DNA from 3 places in the Rhodococcus sp. LMD genome. Region 1 is predicted to be linked to each of the others. Evidence: riboswitches for the same ligand, from Rfam matches in the RefSeq annotation. Region 1 holds a riboswitch; each other region holds the start of a gene.
The links. A riboswitch is a leader RNA that binds a small molecule or an ion and turns the genes downstream of it on or off. The one in region 1 is predicted to bind S-adenosylmethionine.

Region 1 (7,276 bases):
GCGCCGGCTGGCAGGTCAAGGTGTCCTCCTCCGCGCAGGAGGCCGCACACTTCGGCCGGCGCGACATCCCCGGACTCGACAAGCGCGACCGGCAGGCGCTCGCCGAGAATCGCCTGCCCGAGTTCGTCCACGACCTGTTCGACGAGGCCGCCGACGCCGTCGAGGTCGTTCGGCGGCTGTGGGACAGCTGGGAGGACGATGCGGAGCTCCGCGACGTGAGGACGCGACGGTTCATCGACCGCGACAAGCTGCACTACATCGACTTCGAAGGCCGGTTCTTCCACGTTCGGGGGCCGTCGATCACACCCCGACCGCCGCAGGGACAGCCGGTGGTCGCACTGCTGGCCCACCGCGACCTTCCGTACGAACTGGCTTCGCGGCAGGCAGATCTGGTGTTCGTCACCCCGTCGGACACCCGCCGTGTGCGTGACCTCGTCGACGAGGTCACGGCGGCGGGCGTGCGGGTCGGGCGGGTCGGTGAACCGCTGCGGGTGTATGCGGACCTCGTGGTCTTCCTCGACACACCGCGCGAGAGCGGAGCCGAGCGGCTCCGGCGTCTCGACGCACTCGCGGGCAGCGCCTTCGACTCGGATGCACTCGTGTTCACCGGGTCGGCGGCCGAACTCGCCGACCGGATCGGTGAGTGGCGTCGACAGGGTATCGACGGCTTCCGGCTCCGACCCGGGGTGGCAGTCGACGACCTCGACGTCATCGTCGACGTGCTCGTCCCGATCCTGCAACAGCGCGAGTTGTTCCGCTCCGAATACCCCGGCACGTCCCTGCGCGGACTTCTGGATCTGCCGACCGACGTTCCCAACCGCTACGCCGTCACCACGGCCGGAACCGAAGGACACGACCGATGAGCACACGCAAGCAGGTCATCCTCGGGGCCTACCTCGGCGGTGTCAATCACCACACCGCATGGTGGGATCCCCGGGCAGGCAGCCAGATCGAGTTCTCGACCTTCGAGCACACCGCCCGTACCGCCGAGCGCGGCAAGTTCGACTTCTTCTTCCTCGCCGAGGGCCTCGTGCTGCGCGAGCGTGCGGGCCGGATCTTCGATCAGGACATCATCGGCCGGCCCGACACCTTCACGGTCCTCGCGTCGCTGGCCGCCGTCACGGACCACCTCGGCCTGGCCGCCACCATCAACGCGACCTTCAACGAGCCGTACGAGCTGGCTCGGCAGATCGCCTCTCTCGATCACCTCTCCGGCGGCCGGGCCGCGTGGAACGTGGTCACCTCCTTCGATGCCTTCACCGGGCGCAACTTCCGCCGCGGCGGCTTCCTGGATCGCTCCCAACGGTACGAGCGCGCGGAGGAGAACCTGACGCACATCCGTCATCTCTGGGATTCGTGGCGTAGCGACGACATCGTCGCCGACAAGGCCGGCGGCCGGTTCCTGCGTCGACCCGACGCCGGCACCTTCGCATACCACGGCAACCACTTCGACGTGCACGGCAGGTTCACGGTTCCGCGCAGCCCCCAAGGACGCCCGGTGATCCTCCAGGCCGGGGTGTCCCCGCAGGGCCGGGACTTCGCTGCCGCGAACGCCGATGCCATCTTCTCCCCGTACGGGAAACTGCCCGAGGCCACGGATTTCTACCGAGATGTCAAGGCCCGGGCGATCGCTGCCGGCCGCTCCGCCGACGACATCAAGATCCTGCCGTCGGCGAGCTTCGTGATCGGGGACACCGAGGCCGAGGCCGTCGAGAAGTACCACGAGATCCGTAACCAGCAGGTCACCGGGCAGACCGCCCTGATCCTGCTCGAGCAGATCTGGAATCGGGATCTGTCCGAATACGATCCGGAGGGCCCGCTGCCGGACATCGATCCCGACCCCGACGCCGAGTCGATCATCCAGGGACGGGCGTTCGTCCACCAGGACCGGTTCGAGACCGTCGCACGGCTCCGCGCGATCGCGGAGGAGAAGAAGCTGACGCTGCGAGAGGTCGTGATCGACCAGTTCGAGCGCGGACCCCTCGTCGGTACCGCGGCACGGATCGCCGAGCAGATCGACGCCTTCGTGCAGAACGACGGCTCGGACGGGTTCATCCTCGGTTCGCACCTCGTGCCTTGGGGGCTCGACGATTTCGTCGACGAGGTGGTGCCCCTGCTGCAGGACCGTGGTGTCCTCCGCGTCGAGTACACCGGAACCACGCTGCGGCACAACCTCGGGCTGCGGGTGCCGGCCGATCCGGTGGCGGTCGGCGGTTAACCCACCTCCCGCGTGACACTCACCGATCGGGCGCAGACGCCCCGGCAGACGACGTCAGTGGTGCCGGTCTGTGCGGCCGCCGGCTTCACCACCCTGCTCGATTCGTCGGTGCTGAACATCGGCCTTCCCGCCTTGCGGACCGGTCTCGACGCGGGCGTTTCGCAGGTGCAGTGGATCCTGGCCGCATACTCGCTGAGCTTCGGTCTTGCGCTGGTCCCGGCAGGCCGGCTCGGCGATGTGGCCGGCCGGCGGCGGCTGTTCCTCGCGGGCATGACCCTCTTCGCGGTCATGGGGGTGTGCGGAGCTGTCGCGTCCGACCCCTGGACGGTCGTCGCCGCACGGGCCGGTCAGGGGGTCGGGGCGGGCCTGATCAGCGCGCAGGTGCTCGGGATCCTGGCCGAGAACTACACCGGCCCGGCGCGCGCCCGGGCCCTGGCCGCCTACAGCACGGCCGGAGGCCTCGCCGGGCTGTGCGGTCCACTCGTCGGTGGGCTGGTGCTCGGCGCTGCACCCGGGGACTACGGGTGGCGTGTTCTGCTGATTCTCAACGTGCCGTGCGCACTCGTCACACTCGTGCTCGCGGCCCGCCGCCTGCCCCCGGATCGGGGACGACCGTCGGCCCGCAGCGGGGTCGATGCCGGGGGCCTCGCGCTGCTCGCGGCGGCCACGACGCTGGTGATGGTGCCCGTGGTCTCCGAACCGGGTCCGGTGGGTGCGGTGTTCGCCGTCGGGGGAGCGGCGGTCTCACTCGCCACCTTCCTATGGTGGGAACGCCGTGTCGCCGTGCGCGGCGGCAAGCCCGTGCTGCTTCCCGAACTGACCGGATCCGGCGGATACATCCTCGGCACCTTGGTCGCACTGTTCTGGTTCGGTGCGGTGCTGTCCCTGAACACCGTCGTGAGCCTGTACCTCATCGAGGGGCGCGGCTATGCCGCGGTCCAGGCCGCCGCCGTGCTGTCCGCCGCCGCCGCGGCGATGGCCGTCGCCTCGGCCGTGGGGTGGCGGGTCGTCGCGCGATACGGCCGGGTGACGGTCGTCGTGGCGGTGGCGGCCGAGATCGCCGTCGTCGGTGGCTACGCCGCCGCTGTGCGGCACGACGCCACGATGCCGGTGTTCGTGGCGCTGGCCGCTCTGTCGGGCCTCTCGGGTGGATTCGTGGATGCACCCAACCGGGCGCTGACGCTCGAGTCGTCCCCGGCGGGCGGTCACGGTGTCGCGGCCGGGTTCCTGCAACTGTCACAGCGGTTGTCCGCGACGGTCGCCCTCGCCGCGGTGTCCGGCCTGTATCTGTCGGCGCTGGCGACGGACGGGGACGACTTCGCCGGTGCCGCGTCGGCCGGCCTCGCGGTGTGCGCCGCCATGCTCGCGGTGTCGCTGCTCTGTGCGCTCGCCGACCGGCGCCGTCGTGCCGGCGCCGGGTTTCGATCACGGTGAGCGAAAGGGTTCTCCGAACTCGTTCGCAACGCGTACGGTCACCGGGAACCATCCAGAGCGACCGAGAGACCCGGCTCGACGACGTCGCAGCAACCCCCTGCCGCAGGTGAGGGTGCTACCGCCGGGAACGATGGAGGAGAAGGCATGGCAGGCGAGGGGTTCGTGGGCGCGTGGGCGCGCCTGCACGTCGACCTGTGCCGTCAGTGCTCGGGCATCTGTCGCCCCCGATCCTGTCGCGCCTGAGCGGCGCAACCCAGTCGAAGAACTACGACCGTCTGCCCGGCCGGTGGCATCGCGAAGCGCGGTGCCATCGGCGCCTCACGAGATCATGGAGTTCCCCGGTGCCTGTTCCGTTCACCTCTGCCGCCCGACGTCGCGCCGTCGCGGGCGCCACCGCCGCAATCCTCACCGGTGGGCTCGCCGCGTGCGGCGCCGACACGGCGGGCACCTCCTCCGGTGGCGGCACCCCGCAGCCCGGCGGCACCCTGCGCTACGGCCTGTCCCAGGCCCCCACGTGTGCCGATCCCGCGCAGGCCGGCAGCAACCAGACCATCTACGTCGCCCGTCAGATCGTCGACTCGCTCACCGATCAGGACCCCGGGACCGGTGAACTGAAGCCGTGGCTCGCCGAAAGCTGGGAGGTGAACGGGGACGCCTCGGCGTTCACGTTCCGGCTGAAGGACGGCGTGACATTCAGTGACGGCACCCCGTTCACCGCGGAGTCGGTGAAGAAGAACTTCGACGCGATCGTCCAGACCCTCACCGGCGCCAAGGCAGCGCTGGCGGCGAGCTACCTGTCGGGGTACACCGGCACCACGGTGCTCGATCCGCTCACCGCCCAGGTGTCCTTCGCCGGACCGAACGCGCAGTTCCTGCAGGCGTCGTCGACGCTGCAACTCGGCTTCCTGTCCGACAGGGACGTCGCGAAGTCCGCGGAGGAACGCTGCGCCGGCGACCTGTCCGGCACCGGTCCCTTCGTCTACGAGGACTACCAGCAGGACAAGTCCGCCACGCTGGTCAAGCGCACTGGATACTCGTGGGGATCCGACGTTTTCGCGCACGACGGCGAGGCCTACCTCGATCGCATCGAGTTCACGATCGTCCCGGAGTCCGGTGTACGCACCGGCAGCCTCGCATCCGGCCAGCTCGACGCGATCAGCGATGCGCTGCCGCAGGACGCTTCCCAGATCGAAGGCAGCGGCGGACGGATCCTCACCACGCCGAACCCGGGTGTCCCGTTCGGTTTCCAGCCGAACGTCACCCGTGGCGTCCTGACCGATCCGGCGGTGCGCGCTGCGATCGTGCCGGCCCTCGACCGCCAGGAACTCGTCGACACCGTCCTCGGCCCCGATTTCCGGCCCGCGACCAGTACCCTCGCCTCCCGCACCCCCGGCTACGCCGCACTCGACGACGTCACCTACGACCCGGCGAAGTCGAAGTCGATCCTCGACGCCGCCGGCTGGGTTCCCGGCCCGGACGGCATCCGCGTCAAGGACGGCAACCGCCTGTCCTTCTCGGTGCTGTTCAGTTCGGTGTTCGCCGGCAACCAGGCGATCCTCGAGCTCGTGCAGCAGCAGCTGCGCGAGGTCGGTATCGACCTGCAGCTCGACCTGGTCTCCACCCCGGAAGCCACTGCCCGGCAGGGCACGAAGGACTTCGACGCCACCTACTACAACAGCACGCGCGCCGACGGCGACATCCTGCGCACCACGTTCGGACTCGACGGGCGCAACCTCAACAACCGCGGCCCGATCCCGGCGCTGGACGAGGTCCTGTCCGCGCAGCTGCGCACCACCGACCCGGCCGAACGCGGCGAGCTGATCGAGCAGGCACAGCAGCTCGTCCTCGACAACGGCCTGTGGCTGCCGACCGTGGAGCTGTCCCAGGCCATCGGTGCGGCGGGGGCGGTGCAGGACCTGAAGTTCGAGGCCTCCGCCCGGTTGCAGTTCTTCGACACCTGGCTGAGCGAGTAGACCATGGCCCGGTATCTCGGTTCCCGGCTCGTGCAGGCGCTGTTGGTGCTGTGGGCGGCGTTCACCGTCTCGTTCGGCGTGCTGTACCTGCTGCCGTCCGACCCGGTGAGCATCGCGGTCGACGGCGCCGGCAGCGGCACACCGGTGGATGCGGCCGCTGTCGCGCAACTGCAGGAGCGGTACGGGCTCGACCGTCCGTTGTCGGGGCAGTACCTTACTGCGCTGAGCAACGCCGTCCGGGGTGACTTCGGCATCTCGATCGTCACGGGACAACCCGTGACCGACGCGATCGCCGCCGCCGTACCCAGCACCCTGGCCCTGGCCGCGGTCGCCTTGGCGCTCGCCGTGCTCCTCGGCACCTCGATCGCGTTCGTCGCCACGTACACGCGCGCCCGGTGGCTGCGCAGCACGCTGTTCTCGCTGCCGCCGCTCGGTGTCGCGGTTCCGACCTTCTGGGTGGGACTGCTTCTGCTCCAGCTCTTCTCGTTCCGGATGAAGCTGCTTCCGGCATTCGGCGACCAGGGCATCGAGCATCTGGTGCTGCCCGCGATCACCCTCGCGCTCCCCACCGGTGCGGTGATCGCGCAGGTCCTCGCCGCCAGCCTGCAGACCACATGGCGGCAACCGTTCGTCGAAGCAGCTCGCGCCAAGGGCGCGTCCCGGTGGCGCATCCAGACCCGGCACACACTGCGGCTGTCCAGCATCCCCGCATTCACTATCGCCGGGGTGACAGTCGGCAACCTGTTGGCGGGGTCCGTGGTCGTCGAGACGGTGTTCTCCCGCGCCGGTGTCGGTCGTCTGACCCAGACTTCGGTTCTGGCGCAGGATATTCCCGTCGTCCAGGGCATCGTGGTCTTCAGTGCGGTGATCTTCGTGCTCGTCAACCTCGCGGTGGACCTGGTCTATCCGCTCATCGATCCACGCATCGCCGACGGCCGTCGCGGCGGCGGTTCGCCCTCGCATCCGACGCCCGCCGAGGTGACCACCGAACTCACCGGCTTCGCGGTGGAGGAGGAGAGGAAGGCTCATGTCTGACGTCCTGATCCGGGAACCGGTCGCCGCATCCGCGCAGGCCGCGGCCGGGCCACACGGACCGTCCCGGCTCCGGGGAGCGACGAGCGCCCTGCGCCGCTACGGGGTTCTCGTGGTCTCGACGACCGTGCTGCTCCTCGCCGTCGGCTTCGCCCTGTTCCCCTCGGTCTTCGCGTCCGGTGATCCGCTGCAGGGCGTCCCGGCCGACAAGTTGCAGGGGCCGTCCGCGGCGCACTGGTTCGGCACCGACAACATCGGGCGCGACGTGTACACCCGGGTCGTGCACGGTGCGGGCCTGTCCCTGACCGCGACGCTCGTCGCCGTCGGAATCGCTCTCGTCGTCGGCTCGCTCGTCGGGTTGCTCTCCGGCGCGGTCGGCGGAGCGGTCGACGGGCTACTCATGCGGGCCGTCGATGTTCTGCTGTCCATCCCCGCCCTGTTGCTGTCCCTGGCGTTCGTCACCGCGCTCGGATTCGGCACCATGAACGTGGCGATCGCGGTCGGCGTCGGGCTCGTCGCGAACTTCGCCCGCGTGATGCGGTCGGAGGTCCTGCGCGTGCGCCGCGCCCTGTACGTCGAGGCGGCGTTCGCATGCGGTGCCCGCTGGCACAGAGTCCTG
Region 2 (7,276 bases), 790 kb from region 1:
TGCGACGCACTGGGGGCCGAGGGTGGCGCCGGCGCCGAGCGTGACGGTGTCCATGGACATGATCCGATCATGGAACAGGTGCGTTTGCACGACACACCCGCGTTCCACCGTCGCGCCGTCACCGAGAGTCACCAGGTCGGCCTCGGGCAGCCAGTAGCTCTCGCACCACACCCCGCGGCCGATCTTCGCGCCCAGGCCACGCAGCCACAGGTTCATCACGGCCGTCCCGGTGGCGGGCCGGGCGAACCACGGTGCCGCGACCGTTTCGACGAAGGTGTCGGCCACCTCGTTGCGCCACACGAACCAGCTCCACAGCGGGTGCTCCTCCCGGCCGATGCGTCCGACGGCCACCCATTTGGCGGCGACGGACACGACGCCGGCCACGGCGCCGGCGAGGATGAGCACCAGTCCGCTCAGTGCTGCGGCCGGCGCGTACCCCACCGAGGTCGCCAGCGACTGCAGGGCGAACAGCACGCCGAGGCCGATACCGAACGTGACGATCATCGGCAGCAGGCGGAAGGTCTCGACGAAGCCACGGGCCACGCGCAGCCGCCGCGGGGGCGCGAACGTGCGGCTCGAATCGCTTTCGTTCGCGGCGCGACGCAGCCGCACCGGTGGGCTGCCGAGCCACGAGGAACCCGACTTGGCCTTCGACGGCGCGGCCGAGAGCACCGCGACGAGTCCGTACTTGGGGACTCGTCGCCCGGGGGCGGCCATACCGGAATTGCCCAGGAATGCGCGCTTGCCCACCTTGGCCCGGGAGATGTACAGCCAGCCGCCACCGAGCTCGTAGCTGGCGACCATGGTGTCGTCCGCAAGGAAGGCGCCGTCGGCGACCCGGGTGAACTTGGGCACCATCAGCACCGTGGAGGCCTCGACGTCCTTGCCGATGTCGGCGCCGAGCAGTCGCAGCCAGCCCGGCGTGAGCATCGAGGCGTAGAGCGGGAACAGGAACGTGCGTGAGCTGTCCATCAGTCGCTCGGTCGCCCATACCTGCCAGCCGACGCGGCTGCGGACGGGATGATGTCCCTCCGTCATACCGACGGCCAGGGCACGCACCGACAGCACCGTGAGCGCGGCGAACACGAACAGGGTCCACAGTGCCGCCACCGGCAGGATCGCCGCGCTGCGGAGCAACGCGTCGGTCAGGTCGGCGGCGTCGCGGATCCACCATCCGACGAGTGTGAGCCCGGCGCCGATCGAGACGATCGGCAGCGAGGCCAGCACCATCGAGGTGAGGCCGAAGATCGGCACCCACCACGAGGCACGCCGCGGCGGTTCGGCCGGCCACGGATGCAGGGCCTTGCCGACCTTCCGGGCGGGGGAGCCGGCCCAGTGCTGGCCGGCCTTGACGCGGCCGAACACGGCAGAGCCGGCCGCGACCTCGGCGTTCTTACCGATTCGGGCGCCCGGGGCCAGAGTCGAGCGGGCGCCGACGGTCGCGCCGGCTCCGACCCGGATGCTGCCGATGTGGACCTCGTCGCCGTCGACCCAGTGTCCGGACAGGTCGACCTCGGGTTCGATGGAACAGCCGTCACCGAGCTCGAGCATGCCGGTGACCGGCGGCAGACTGTGCAGGTCGACGCCCTTTCCGACCTTCGCGCCCAGGGCGCGGGCGTAGTACAGCATCCACGGCGCCCCGGACAGGTTCACCGCACCGCTGGCCTCCGACAGCCGCAGCGCCGTCCACAGCCGGAGGTGTTCGCTGCCGCCTCTCCGATAGGTGCCGGCTTGCAGGTTGCGCAGCAGCAGCCGCGTCCCGGCGACGGCGACGGACATGCGGCCGAGCGGGGTCAGGAACAGCAGGATGCCGACCGTCACCCACCACCACGACACCGGAGCGAGCCACGGCACGTCGACGAACAGCGAGAAGACGTTGTTCGCGATCGCGAGCCAGGTCACCCACTGCAGCCCCGTGAGAGTGGTGAGTGGCACCGTGACGGCCAGTTGCAGCAGCTGCGCGCGGCGCGGAACGGGGGCCACCTGCCGCGGGGCGATCACCGCGGACGGCGCGAGGTCGTCGAGGTACTCGGCGAGCGAACCGAGTCGCGGATGGTCGTACAGTTCGGCGACGGTCATCGCGGGATAGCGTTCGCGCAGGGCCGTCACCAGCTGGGCCGCGGCGAGGGAGCCGCCGCCGAGTTCGAAGAAGTCGTCGTCGACGCTCTCGATCGGGGTGCCGAGAATCGACACCCACAGCCCGGCGACCCATTCGGCGGTCGGGTCGAGGCCGAGAGCCTCGGCGGCGGCGGCCTCGGCGCCGGGCAGCGGCCACGGAAGCGCGTTGCGGTCCACCTTGCCGGAGGTTCGGGTGGGCAGTTCGTCGACCAGCGCCAGTCTCGGGACCAGGGCTGCGGGCAGCTGCTCGCCGAGGAGGTCGCGCGCGGAGGCGAGGTCGAACTCGGGATCGGTGCTGGCGATGTAGCCGACGAGGATCGAGTGCCCGGCCGCCGTCTTGCGCACGGCGGCCGCGCCGCCGGCGACGCCGGGCAGGTTCTGCAGAGCGTTGTCGACTTCGCCGAGTTCGATGCGGCGGCCGCCGATCTTGACCTGATCGTCGGCGCGTCCCTGGAACAGCAGCCCCGCGCGGTCGAGGGTGACCAGGTCGCCGCTGCGGTAGGCGCGGTCCCAGCCGAGGGTGGGCATGGGGGCGTACTTCTCGGCGTCCTTGGCCGGGTCCAGATAGCGGGCCAGGCCGACACCGCCGATGACGAGTTCGCCGGTGCCGCCCTCCGGGACGGGGCGGCCCTCGCCGTCCACCACGGCGAGATCCCAGCCGTCGAGCGGCAGGCCGATGCGGACCGGGCCGGTGCCGTCCATCGTCGCCGCACACGCGACCACGGTGGCCTCGGTGGGTCCGTACGTGTTCCACACCTCGCGTCCGGGCACAGCCAGCCGCTCGGCGAGATCCGGTGGGCAGGCCTCCCCGCCGAAGATCAACAGCCGCACCGCTTCGAGCGCCTCGGCCGGCCACATCGCCGCGAGGGTCGGAACGGTGGAGACGACGCTGATGTCGCGGGAGACCAGCCACGGTCCGAGGTCCATCCCGGACCGCACGAGGGAGCGGGGCGCGGGGACGAGGCACGCGCCGTGCCGCCAGGCGAGCCACATCTCCTCGCAGGACGCGTCGAATGCGACCGACAGACCGGCCAGCACGCGGTCGCCGGGGCCGATCGGGTTCTCGCGCAGGAACAGCCGGGCCTCGGCGTCGACGAAGGCGGCGGCGCTGAGATGGCTGACGGCGACACCCTTGGGGGTGCCGGTGGAGCCGGAGGTGAAGATGATCCAGGCGGCGTCGTCGAGGCGCGGACCGCGCAGCTGCGGCTTCGGCGACGGCGGCGCGGTGCCCGGACCGATGCCGTCGGCGGTGACGACGGCGGTGACCTGCGCTTCCCCGAACACGAGCTCGGCGCGTTCGTCGGGGTCGTCCGCGTCCACCGGCACGTAGGCCGCGCCGGCCGCGAGAATGCCCAGGATCGTCACGTACAGGTCCGCGGAGCCGGACGGCATGCGCACGCCGACGCGGTCCCCGCCACCGACTCCCGCGTCGGCGAGCCGGTAGGAGCAGGCGACGACCTCCTCGACGAGTTCGGCGTAGCTGAGGGTGACGGATCCGTCGTCGACGGCCGGAGCGTCAGGGTGGGTGTCGGCGGTGGCACGCAGGATGTCGACGAGAGTGCGCGGGGCCGGGGCATGGGAGGAGCGGAGGAACTCCTCGGGGATGCGATACGACCGATCCGAATCCGTCGTGGGCTGGGCAGGCAATCGCATGTCCTTCTCTCGGCCTGGTGGTGCGTTCGTCCGGTTATCTCACGGTCAGGTGGACGGAGGGTGAACATCGGGTGTGTCGGTGCCCACTCGCGCGGTGGATTCTTCCGCGTCCCGCAACGCCGGAATCCCGGCCCGATGTCCGGCTCGGCGTGAGAAACCGCCTCTCCCTGGGGATTCGCGTTCCGGACGACCGACGGTGCGGTCCCGGTTTGACATCCGCGCGCGCTTTTGCCATCCTCTTCCGCAGGTCACGAGAACCAGCGACAAGCCCCGGCTAGCTGGTCGGCAACCCTCCTCCGCGGTGGGGTGCTCCGGGTGACGACCTGGCCGTGTTTCCACACCGGACACGGCAAGCGCGGATTCGGACCGTGATCGTACTCGGGCGACGAGGCGACCACCGGCGAATCCCTGAACGACGAGGGAACGTCATGACTGCCGCTGTACTGACCGCCGACACCTGTATCGCCCCGTTCGCCCGGGTCACCGGATGTGATCTCCAGGTGCCCCTAGTGCAGGGCGGTACCTGCACCTACGCCAACTTCGACTACGCGGCGAGCGCGCCGGCCCTCGAAGCGGTGACCGAGCGGATCGCCGAACTCCTGCCGTACTACGCCAGCGTGCATCGCGGTGCCGGTTACGCCTCGAGGATCTCCACCACCAGCTACGAGCAGGCCCGGGAGTCGGTGGCTCGATTCGTCTGTGCCGCAGACGATCAGGTGGTCGTGTTCACCCGCAACACCACCGACTCGCTCAATCTCCTGGCCGGAGCCGTGCCCGGCGACGTGGTGGTGCTCGACGTCGAGCACCACGCAAACCTGTTGCCCTGGAAGAACGCTCGCGTTGTCGAGGCTGCGGACACCGTCGCCGAGACGGTCCGCCGGCTCGTCGCGGAACTGTGCAGCCGGCCCGCCGCGCTGCTCGCCGTCACCGGCGCCTCCAACGTCACCGGCGAGGTCCTCCCGATCGCCGAACTCGCCGACGTCGCGCATGCCTGCGGTGCCCGGATCCTCGTCGACGGAGCACAATTGGTTCCGCACCGGCGGATCGACCTCGCCGCGCTCGGCGTCGACTACCTCGCGTTCTCGGGGCACAAGCTCTACGCTCCGTTCGGTGCCGGTGCTCTGGTGGGGCGCCGGGACTGGCTCGACGTCGCGGAACCGCACCTCGCAGGGGGTGGTGCGGTCCGCGACGTGAGTCTCGGCCACACCGAATGGGCTTGCGCCCCGGCGCGACACGAGGCGGGCACGCCCAACGTGCTCGGCGTCGCGGCCCTCGCCGCGGCGTGCGACGCGCTCGCCGGTTTCGACGCCGATGCCGTCACCGCGCACGAGGAGGCGTTGTGCCGGCGCCTGCTCGACGGGTTGCGCGGTGTCGACGGTGTCGAGATCCTGCGGCTGTGGAGCGACTCCCCGGACTCCGTGGGCATCGTCACCTTCACGGTCGCCGGCTTCGAGCCCGGCGAGGTGGCGTCGTATCTGTCCGCCGAGCACGGAATCGGGGTGCGCGACGGCCGGTTCTGCGCGCACCCGCTGCTCGCCCGGGTCGGGCTGCCCGGCGGCGCGGTTCGTGCCTCTCTCGGTCTCGGCAGTTCCTCCGCCGACGTGGATCGTCTGCTCGACGCGCTGCGCACGCTCGTCGATGCCGGTCCCGGCTGGACCTACGCGAAGACCGACGGACTGTGGGGGCCGTCGCCCGAGACCCGTCCGGGCCTGGCGGAGTCCACCGCCGGCGCGGCGCAGTGCAGCTGACCGGTTCCCCGGCGGGCCGTCGCACCGGCCGGGCCCGTCGTCCGGGTCGGCAGGGCTAGTCGACCTCGACGTCGACGGCTGCCGTGATGCGCATCAGTTCGCGGAACGTCGTGCGGAACAGCGTGCGTGGATGCCCGCCGGAGGCCCAGAGCTGGGGGAAGGCGGCCAGGGCGGTGTCGACGTACGTGGTCAGGTTCGTCGGATGCCCGAGCGGCGCCACCCCGCCGACGGGCTGACCCGTGACCTCGGTGACGACGTCCGGGGGCGCCGCGACGAGCACACCGCCGAGACGCTTGCCGGTTCGTTCCGGATTCACCCGATGGGCACCCGAGACCAGCAGCAGTACCGGTTCGTCGTCGAGCAGGAACACCAGCGACTTGACGATCGCGCCCACGTCGACCCCGAGCGCGGCCGCCGCCTGCTCGGCGGTGTGCACCGACTCCGGTTGGGTCGTGATCAACCCGTGGTGCCCGCGCGCGATGAGCGTGTCGGCCACTCGAGCGGCATTCGGATGCAGTGTCCCGGACATGGTTCCAGCCTAGGAGGCTGCCGCCGTCCGTGGCTCCGATCGGCAGGTCCGGCCGCGGCCGGGGTCAGTACAGCGGAAAGCCGTCCTCGGGTCCGAGCATGCGCTCGAGCCGGGTGCGGGTGATCTTGGCGAGTTCCTCCGTGCACACCTTGCGTTCCGCCTCGGGGTCGTGTGCGAGCCGGTGGCGGAGGTCGGTCAGCAGATCCCGCAGTCCGCGGCCCTGCGGGCACCACAGGTAGCGGTAGCCGAAGCGCTCCTCGTACGCGGCGGCGGCAGCGGTGATCGCGGTCGTCAAGGCCTCGTCCTCGTCCCACAGCGAGCACTGTTCGAGCCGCGAGGCGGTGCTGCCGCGCCGACGGCCCACCACCGGGTGACAGTCGAGGGCCGCCGCGATCTCCGCGTCGCTCGCGGAGAACAGGGCGGCGTCGGCGCGGGCGAACAGTTCCGGATAGCTCGCATAGGGACGTCCCGCCGCTACCTCCTGGGCCCAGGTGAGCGACGCGCAGCACTCGTACAGCGCGTGGGTGGCGCCCCGCCGGGACAGGGCGTTGAAGGCGCCCAGACCGATGCCCTGGTGCATCAACATGACAGTCCCTCCTCTACGAGCCGGACCGTTCGTGCCCTCAGGATCCGTCCGCGGCGTGTCGGCCACCAGAGGCGGAGCGCGGAATTTTCCAGGCTGTAACGAGTGGTCCGTGCCAGCGGATCGGCGCCCGCATATTACTCTCGAGTAATGACTCAGGAATCTCGCTGGAAAGCGTTCACGGTCGACGTCGCGGACCACGTCGCGCTCGTCACCCTCGTCGGTCCGGGCAAAGGCAACGCCATGGGCCCCGACTTCTGGACCGAGCTGCCGCTGTTGTTCGGCGAGCTCGACGCGGATCCGGACGTGCGTGCCGTCGTGCTCGCCGGCGCCGGCAAGCACTTCTCCTTCGGTCTCGACCTGCCCGCCATGAGCGGCGACCTGGGCAAGGTCCTCGCGGACAAGGCGCTGGCCGCCCCGCGCACCGAGTTCCACGAGATGGTCAAGCGGATGCAGGCGGCGATCACCGCGGTCGCGGACTGCCGCAAGCCCGTCGTCGCGGCCGTGCAGGGCTGGTGCATCGGCGGCGGCGTCGATCTGATCTCCGCGGCCGACATCCGGTACGCCAGCGCCGACGCGAAGTTCAGCGTCCGCGAGGTCAAGGTCGGGATGGTCGCCGACGTGGGCAGTCTCGCGCGCCTGCCG
Region 3 (7,276 bases), 1.7 Mb from region 1:
GAAGCACCTGGACGAGAACGCCGCCCTCGAGCGCATCGATCCCGACAAGGACGCCGACGGTCTGCACCCGATCAACCTCGGCCGCCTGGTTCTCGGCAAGGAGGCGGCCCTGCCGTGCACGCCGCGCGGCATCGTGCATCTGCTGCGCCGGTACGAGGTCCCGATCGCGGGTGCCCACGTGGTGGTGGTGGGCCGCGGCGTCACCGTCGGCCGCCCGATCGGGTTGTTGCTCACCCGCCGCAGCGAGAACGCGACGGTCACCCTCTGCCACACCGGCACGAAGGATCTCGCGGCGGAGGTACGGCGTGCGGACATCGTCGTCGCCGCTGCGGGTGTGCCGGGACTGATCACCGCGGACATGGTCAAGCCGGGTGCGGCGGTCCTGGACGTGGGGGTGAGCCGGACCCCGGAGGGCCTGCGCGGCGACGTGGCCGCCGACGTCGGCGACGTGGCCGGGTTCCTCTCGCCCAACCCCGGTGGCGTCGGACCCCTGACCCGTGCGTTCCTGCTGGCGAACGTGGTCGAGCGAGCCGAACAGCTCGCCGGCCGCTGAGCCCGTGGTGCACCTGGCCGGCGCGGAGCGCTGGTTGCGGCTGGCCCGGCGGAACCTACCGCTGCTGGCGGTGACGGTCGTCATCGCTGCGGCGGTGATCCTCGTGGTGGCGGACCGGTGGCGTCGTGGCGCGTTCGTCTTCGGCAGCGCCACCCTGCTCGCCGGTCTGCTGCGCCTGTGGGTCCCCGAGGACGAGGTCGGGGTGCTCGCCGTGCGCAGCCGGGCCTTCGACGTGTCCGCGCTCCTCGTCGTGGGCGGACTCGTCATCGCGCTGGCGGTCTCGATCGATCCGCTCGGCACCGGATGAGCCGCCGGGCCGCGGCGGCCCGGCGGCGCGCGGCCCTCAGCCTCGTGCGAGGGTGACGAGCTCGGTCAGGAGTTTGGCGACGGCGCCGGCCTCGGTGAGGAAACCGTCGTGACCGTCCCGGGACTCGAGGACGCGCAGCCCGTCGCAGCCCGGCAGGCCGTCGGCGATCTCCTGTTGCAGGCGCAGCGGATACAGGCGGTCGGAATCCACACCGGCGACGATCGTCGGTACCGGGGTGGAGCCGAGTGCCGCGGCCACACCGCCCCGCCCGTGTCCGACGTCGTGCCGATTCATGGCCTGGGTGAGCGCGACGTACGTACCGGGGTCGAACCGCGCGACGAGTTTGTCGGCCTGGTGCTCCAGGTAGCTCTGTACCGCGTATCGCCCTCCGTTCCAGGGGTTTTCGCTTCCCTGGGGGGAGTTCGCGAAGCGGGTGTCGAGTTCGCCCTCGGTCCGGTAGGTCAGGTGCGCGATCCGCCGTGCGATGCCCAGCCCGGTCCGCGGCACACGTCCGGTTCCGTAGTAGTCCCCGCCCTGCCAGTCCGGGTCGGCGGTGATGGCGGCGATCTGCGTGGTCTGGGTGCCGATCTGGTCGGCGGTGGCGCGGGCCCCGACGGCAAGGACGAGGGCCGCCTGCACCCGTTCCGGATACCCGATGATCCACTCGAGCGTCCGCATGCCGCCCATCGACCCGCCGGTCACGGCCGCCAACCTGTCGATGCCGAGCGCATCGGCGAGCGCGACCTCGGCGGCGACCTGGTCGCGCACCGTGATGCCGGGGAACCGGGAGCCCCACGCCTTGCCGTCCGGGGCGGGCGAACCCGGTCCGGTGGTGCCGCGGCAGCCGCCCAGCACGTTCGTCGCCACAACGCACCACGTGTCGGTGTCGATCGGCGCGCCCGGACCGACCATCCCGGTCCACCAGCCGGGCGACGGGTGTTCGGGTCCGGCCGGCCCGGTCACGTGCGAGTCCCCGGTGAGGGCGTGTTCGACGAGGACGACGTTGTCGCGTGACGGCGACAGCCGGCCCCATCGCTGCACCGCCACCGTCACGTCGGGCAGGGTGGCGCCGGACTCGAGCGTCAGCGGCCCGATGTCGACGGTCCCGAGACGGCCGTCCTCCGGCGGCAGTTCCACGTGGCGCCGGTCGACGCGCGCCGTCAAGACGCGACCGCCTCGAGGCCGGTGGTGAGGTCGGCGAGGATGTCGTCGATGTGTTCGATGCCGACGGCGAGGCGGACCTGGCCGGGGGTGACGCCGGCGGCGAGTTGTTCGGCGGCGGTGAGCTGGGAGTGGGTGGTCGAGGCGGGGTGGATGACCAGCGAGCGCACGTCGCCGATGTTGGCGACGTGGCTGTGCAGGGTCAGCGCGTTCACGAACTTCTTGCCGGCGTCGACGCCGCCGGCGAGTTCGAAGGTGACGATCGCGCCGGTCCCGCGCGGGGCCAGAGCCCGGCCGCGCTCGTACCAGGGGGAGGAGTCGAGGCCGGCGTAGGCGACGGCGGTGACCTCGGGGCGGCGGGCGAGGAAGTCGGCGACCCTGCCGGCGTTGGCGACGTGGCGTTCCATGCGCAGGCTCAGGGTCTCGAGGCCCTGGGCGATGAGGAAGGCGTTGAACGGGGAGACCGCGGCGCCGAGGTCGCGCAGCAGTTGCACGCGGGCCTTGAGGGCGTAGGCGGGGGCGCCGAGGTCGGCGTAGACCACGCCGTGGTAGCTGGGGTCGGGGGTGGTGAACTGGGGGTGGCGGGCGGTGCCGTCGGGTCCGGCGGCGGTCCAGTCGAAGGTGCCGCCGTCGACGATGACCCCGGCGATGGCGGTGCCGTGGCCGCCGAGGTATTTGGTGGCCGAGTGCACGACGATGTCGGCGCCGTGCTCGAGGGGGCGGATCAGGTAGGGGGTGGCGACGGTGTTGTCGACGATCAGCGGCAGGGCGTGCTCGTGGGCGACGGCGGCGACGCCGGGGATGTCGAGGAGGTGGTTTTTGGGGTTGGCGATGGTTTCGCCGTAGAAGGCGCGGGTGGTGGGGCGGACGGCGGCGCGCCACTGGTCGAGGTCGTCGGGGTCGTCGACGAAGGTGACCTCGATGCCGAGGCGGGGCAGGGTGTAGTGCAGCAGGTTGTAGGTGCCGCCGTAGAGGTAGGGGCTGGCGACGAGGTGGTCGCCGGCGGCGGCGAGGTTGAGGATGGCGTAGGTCTCGGCGGCCTGGCCGGAGGCGAGGAGCAGGGCGGCGACGCCGCCCTCGAGGGCGGCGATGCGTTGTTCGACCGCGTCCTGGGTGGGGTTCATGATGCGGGTGTAGATGTTGCCGGGTTCGGTGAGGCCGAACAGGGCGGCGGCGTGGTCGGTGTTGTCGAAGGTGTAGCTGGTGGTCTGGTAGATCGGCAGGGCGCGGGCGCGGGTGTCGCCGCCGGCGGGCTGTCCTGCGTGGATCTGCTTGGTCTCGAAGCTCCAGCCGTCTTCGCGCCGGGTGTTCTCGCTGTCGGTCATGATGTCCTTACTGGCCGTGGTCGGGAGGTCGGGGCGGCTAGTGACGACAGCTCATGATCACAACCCTCATGACGAATACCTCCATCGGACCGGCTTGTCGTGCGGCGTGTCGCCGGACGACCGGGTCATCACCCGGAGCACCCCACCCTGGCCGGAGGGTTGCCGACCAGCAAGCCGGGGCTTCACGCTGGTACTCATGACCTGGCGCGAGTCTAGCGGCTCGGACGGACGCTTCGGTAGGCGACCCGTGCCTGCCGGGAGAGGGCGCCTGAGCAGGTGAAAGTTACCCGCGGGTAGCCGGGGGTGCGCTTGGCGGACCGGGGCGATAGCAGTACGCTCGTCTTGTTTGGACCGTGTTCCGCACGTGTGAGCACGCCATAAATGGTTCATTGAGCCGACCACGATCGCACCCACAAAGTGGGATCGACTTGGGACCAGGGACACTTCCTAGGAGGACGCGAAGCGCACATGTCCAAGATCAAGGTTGAAGGAACGGTCGTCGAACTCGACGGCGACGAGATGACCCGCATCATCTGGCAGTTCATCAAAGACAAGCTGATCCATCCCTACCTGGATGTGAATCTCGAGTACTACGACCTCGGCATCGAGCACCGCGATGCGACCGACGACCAGGTCACCGTCGATGCGGCCAACGCCATCAAGAAGCACGGCGTCGGCGTCAAGTGCGCGACCATCACTCCCGACGAGGCCCGGGTCGAGGAGTTCGGCCTGAAGAAGATGTGGCGCTCGCCCAACGGCACGATCCGTAACATCCTGGGCGGCACCATCTTCCGTGCCCCGATCATCATCTCGAACGTGCCGCGCCTGGTGCCGGGCTGGACCAAGCCGGTCATCGTCGGCCGTCACGCCTTCGGCGACCAGTACCGCGCCACCGACTTCAAGGTCGACCGCCCGGGCACCGTCACCATCACTTTCACGCCGGAGGACGGCTCCGAGCCGATCCAGCACGAGGTGTGCCGGATTCCCGAGGACGGCGGCGTCGTCATGGGGATGTACAACTACAAGAAGTCCATCCAGGACTTTGCGCGGGCCTCGCTGTCCTACGGCCTGCAGCAGAACTACCCGGTCTACCTCTCGACCAAGAACACGATCCTCAAGGCCTACGACGGCATGTTCAAGGACGAGTTCCAGCGGATCTACGAGGAGGAGTTCAAGGCGGAGTTCGACGCCGCCGGACTCACCTACGAGCACCGTCTCATCGACGACATGGTCGCTTCCTCGCTCAAGTGGGAGGGCGGCTACGTCTGGGCCTGCAAGAACTACGACGGTGACGTCCAGTCGGACACCGTCGCGCAGGGCTACGGTTCGCTGGGCCTGATGACCTCCGTGCTCATGACCCCGGACGGCAGGACCGTCGAGGCCGAGGCCGCGCACGGAACCGTCACCCGGCACTTCCGGCAGCACCAGGCCGGCAAGCCGACGTCGACGAACCCGATCGCGTCGATCTTCGCCTGGACCCGTGGTCTCGAGCACCGCGGCAAGCTCGACAACACCCCCGAGGTGATCGAGTTCGCCCAGCAGCTCGAGGACGTCGTCATCAAGACCGTCGAGGCCGGCCAGATGACCAAGGACCTCGCCCTGCTCATCGGGCCCGAGCAGGCATGGCTGACCACCGAGGAGTTCCTCGCCGCGCTCGACGAGAACCTCCAGAAGGCCCGCGCCTGACGCACGGACCGCACACGACGGGACGCCCCTGCCGGGGGCGTCCCGTCGTCGTTCCGGGTCGGGACCGTCCGCTACGGTGACCGGCGTGCCTCATGTCGTCTCCACCGTCAACGTCAACGGTGTCCGTGCCGCCGCCGGCAAGGGTCTGCTCGCCTGGCTGGCCACCGAGCCCGCCGACATCGTGTGCCTGCAGGAGGTGCGCGCCACCGAGCAGCAGTTCCACGCGGCGATCGCGCCGGCCCTCGATGCCGGGTGGTACGTCGTGTCGGCCGAATCGGAGGTCAAGGGCCGTGCCGGGGTGGCGATCCTGTCCCGGCGCCCCGCCGACTCCTCGCGCGTCGGGTTCGACGAGGACGAGTTCGCCGCCTCCGGACGGTACGTCGAGGCGGACTTCGGCGATCTGACCGTCGGCAGTCTGTACCTGCCCACCGGGGAGGCCGGCACCCCGAAGCAGGAGGAGAAGGAGCGGTTCATGGCGTCGTTCGCGGCGCACCTGAACCACCGCGCCGCCGAGGCCGAGGCCGCGGCCCGGCACATGGTGGTGTGCGGGGACTGGAACATCGCCCACACCGAGCGTGACATCAAGAACTGGAAGGGCAACGTGAAGAAGTCCGGGTTCCTGCCCGGCGAGCGCGCCTGGCTCGATGCCCTCCTCGCCGAAGGCCGCTGGGTCGACGTGGTGCGCGCCCTGCACCCGGACGTCGACGGCCCGTATTCGTGGTGGTCCTACCGCGGCAAGGCGTTCGACACCGACGCCGGCTGGCGGATCGACTACCACCTCGCAACGGCCGGGCTGGCCGCCCGGGCGAAGGAGGCCCGCGTCGAGCGGGCCGCCACCTATGCCGAGCGCTGGTCGGACCACGCCCCGGTCACCGTGCAGTTCCGTTGACCCGGGCGGACCCCGCGATCGGAGCCGACCTCCCGGGAGTGTCCCTCCACGCACGTGAAAGTATCGACAACCATGGCGAGCACTGCAGAACAGAACACCACCACGCCGACCGCCCGGCCGCGGGTGCTGTCGGGTATCCAGCCGACCTCCGATTCGTTCCATCTCGGGAACTTCCTCGGCGCGCTGCAGCAGTGGGTTCCGTTGCAGGACGAATTCGACGCCTACTACTTCATCCCCGATCTGCACGCGATCACCGTGCCGCAGGATCCGAAGGGGCTGCGACGGCGCACTCTGCGCGCGGCCGCTCAGCTGCTCGCCGTCGGCATCGATCCGGACCGGTCGGTGCTGTTCGTCCAGAGCCAGGTACCCGAGCACGCCGAGCTGGCGTGGGTGCTGAGCTGCATCACCGGCTTCGGTGAGGCGAGCCGGATGACGCAGTTCAAGGACAAGTCCGCCAAGGAGGGCACCGAGCACGCCAGCGTCGGTCTGTTCACCTACCCCGTGCTGATGGCGTCCGACATCCTGCTGTACCGGCCGCAGCGCGTGCCGGTGGGGGAGGATCAGCGTCAGCACCTCGAGCTGACCCGTGACCTCGCGCAGCGGTTCAACACCCGGTTCGGCAAGACGTTCGTCGTTCCCGAGCCGCAGATCATCAAGGGCACCGCCAAGATCTACGACCTGCAGAACCCCACGGCGAAGATGAGCAAGTCCGCGGCCACCCCGGCCGGCCTGATCAACCTGCTCGACGATCCGAAGGTGTCGGCCAAGAAGATCAAGTCGGCGGTGACGGACAACGAGCGCGAGATCCGCTTCGACCCCGAGAACAAGCCCGGCGTGAGCAACCTGCTCACCATCCAGGCCGCGCTGTCCGGCCGGCCGGTCGACGAACTCGTCGCCGGCTACGCGGGCAGGGGGTACGGCGATCTCAAGGCCGACACCGCGGAGGTGCTCACCGAGTTCGTCGTGCCGCTGCAGGCGAAGGTCGACGAGTACCTCGCCGACGAGGCGGAGCTGCTGCGCATCCTGTCGACCGGTGCCGATCAGGCCCGCGAGGTGGCTTCCCGGACACTCGGGCAGGTCTATGACAGGGTGGGATTCCTGCCCCGCAAGTAGCCGGGGCGTGCCCCGCGCACAGCCCGGGGCGGCGGAACGCGGAAGGAGCTGCCCACCGATGGCCGACGATTCCACCGAACCGTCGAAACCGGGGTTTCTCGAGCGGCAACGAGCGGCGCATCCGTCGCTCGACCACCTGGTACGGGCCGGCCTGCGGTACCAGGAGCAGAAGGGCGACTACTACGCCGCGGGAATCACGTACTTCAGTGTGCTGTCCCTGATTCCCATCCTGATGCTGTCGT

Region 2: another riboswitch for S-adenosylmethionine. It lies ahead of ACWPQI_RS02750 (aminotransferase class V-fold PLP-dependent enzyme); the one in region 1 lies ahead of ACWPQI_RS24005 (ABC transporter substrate-binding protein).
Region 3: another riboswitch for S-adenosylmethionine. It lies ahead of ACWPQI_RS16250 (bifunctional o-acetylhomoserine/o-acetylserine sulfhydrylase); the one in region 1 lies ahead of ACWPQI_RS24005 (ABC transporter substrate-binding protein).

What each region holds. Positions count from the first base shown of each region.
Region 1 is NZ_CM148557.1:5,224,408-5,231,683, forward strand. It holds gene ACWPQI_RS23990 (LLM class flavin-dependent oxidoreductase) at 1-863, shown strand, start outside; gene ACWPQI_RS23995 (NtaA/DmoA family FMN-dependent monooxygenase) at 860-2,218, shown strand; gene ACWPQI_RS24000 (MFS transporter) at 2,231-3,652, shown strand; SAM riboswitch class I at 3,698-3,789, shown strand; gene ACWPQI_RS24005 (ABC transporter substrate-binding protein) at 3,994-5,625, shown strand; gene ACWPQI_RS24010 (ABC transporter permease) at 5,629-6,660, shown strand; gene ACWPQI_RS24015 (ABC transporter permease) at 6,653-7,276, shown strand, end outside.
Region 2 is NZ_CM148557.1:590,999-598,274, forward strand. It holds gene ACWPQI_RS02745 (Pls/PosA family non-ribosomal peptide synthetase) at 1-3,771, opposite strand, end outside; SAM riboswitch class IV at 4,018-4,133, shown strand; gene ACWPQI_RS02750 (aminotransferase class V-fold PLP-dependent enzyme) at 4,200-5,519, shown strand; gene ACWPQI_RS02755 (YbaK/EbsC family protein) at 5,575-6,048, opposite strand; gene ACWPQI_RS02760 (2-oxo-4-hydroxy-4-carboxy-5-ureidoimidazoline decarboxylase) at 6,113-6,634, opposite strand; gene ACWPQI_RS02765 (crotonase/enoyl-CoA hydratase family protein) at 6,782-7,276, shown strand, end outside.
Region 3 is NZ_CM148557.1:3,512,783-3,520,058, reverse strand. It holds gene ACWPQI_RS16265 (bifunctional methylenetetrahydrofolate dehydrogenase/methenyltetrahydrofolate cyclohydrolase) at 1-553, shown strand, start outside; gene ACWPQI_RS16260 (DUF3017 domain-containing protein) at 558-860, shown strand; gene metX (homoserine O-acetyltransferase MetX) at 897-1,997, opposite strand; gene ACWPQI_RS16250 (bifunctional o-acetylhomoserine/o-acetylserine sulfhydrylase) at 2,021-3,346, opposite strand; SAM riboswitch class IV at 3,433-3,548, opposite strand; gene ACWPQI_RS16245 (NADP-dependent isocitrate dehydrogenase) at 3,815-5,032, shown strand; gene ACWPQI_RS16240 (exodeoxyribonuclease III) at 5,118-5,921, shown strand; gene trpS (tryptophan--tRNA ligase) at 5,994-7,034, shown strand; gene yhjD (inner membrane protein YhjD) at 7,093-7,276, shown strand, end outside.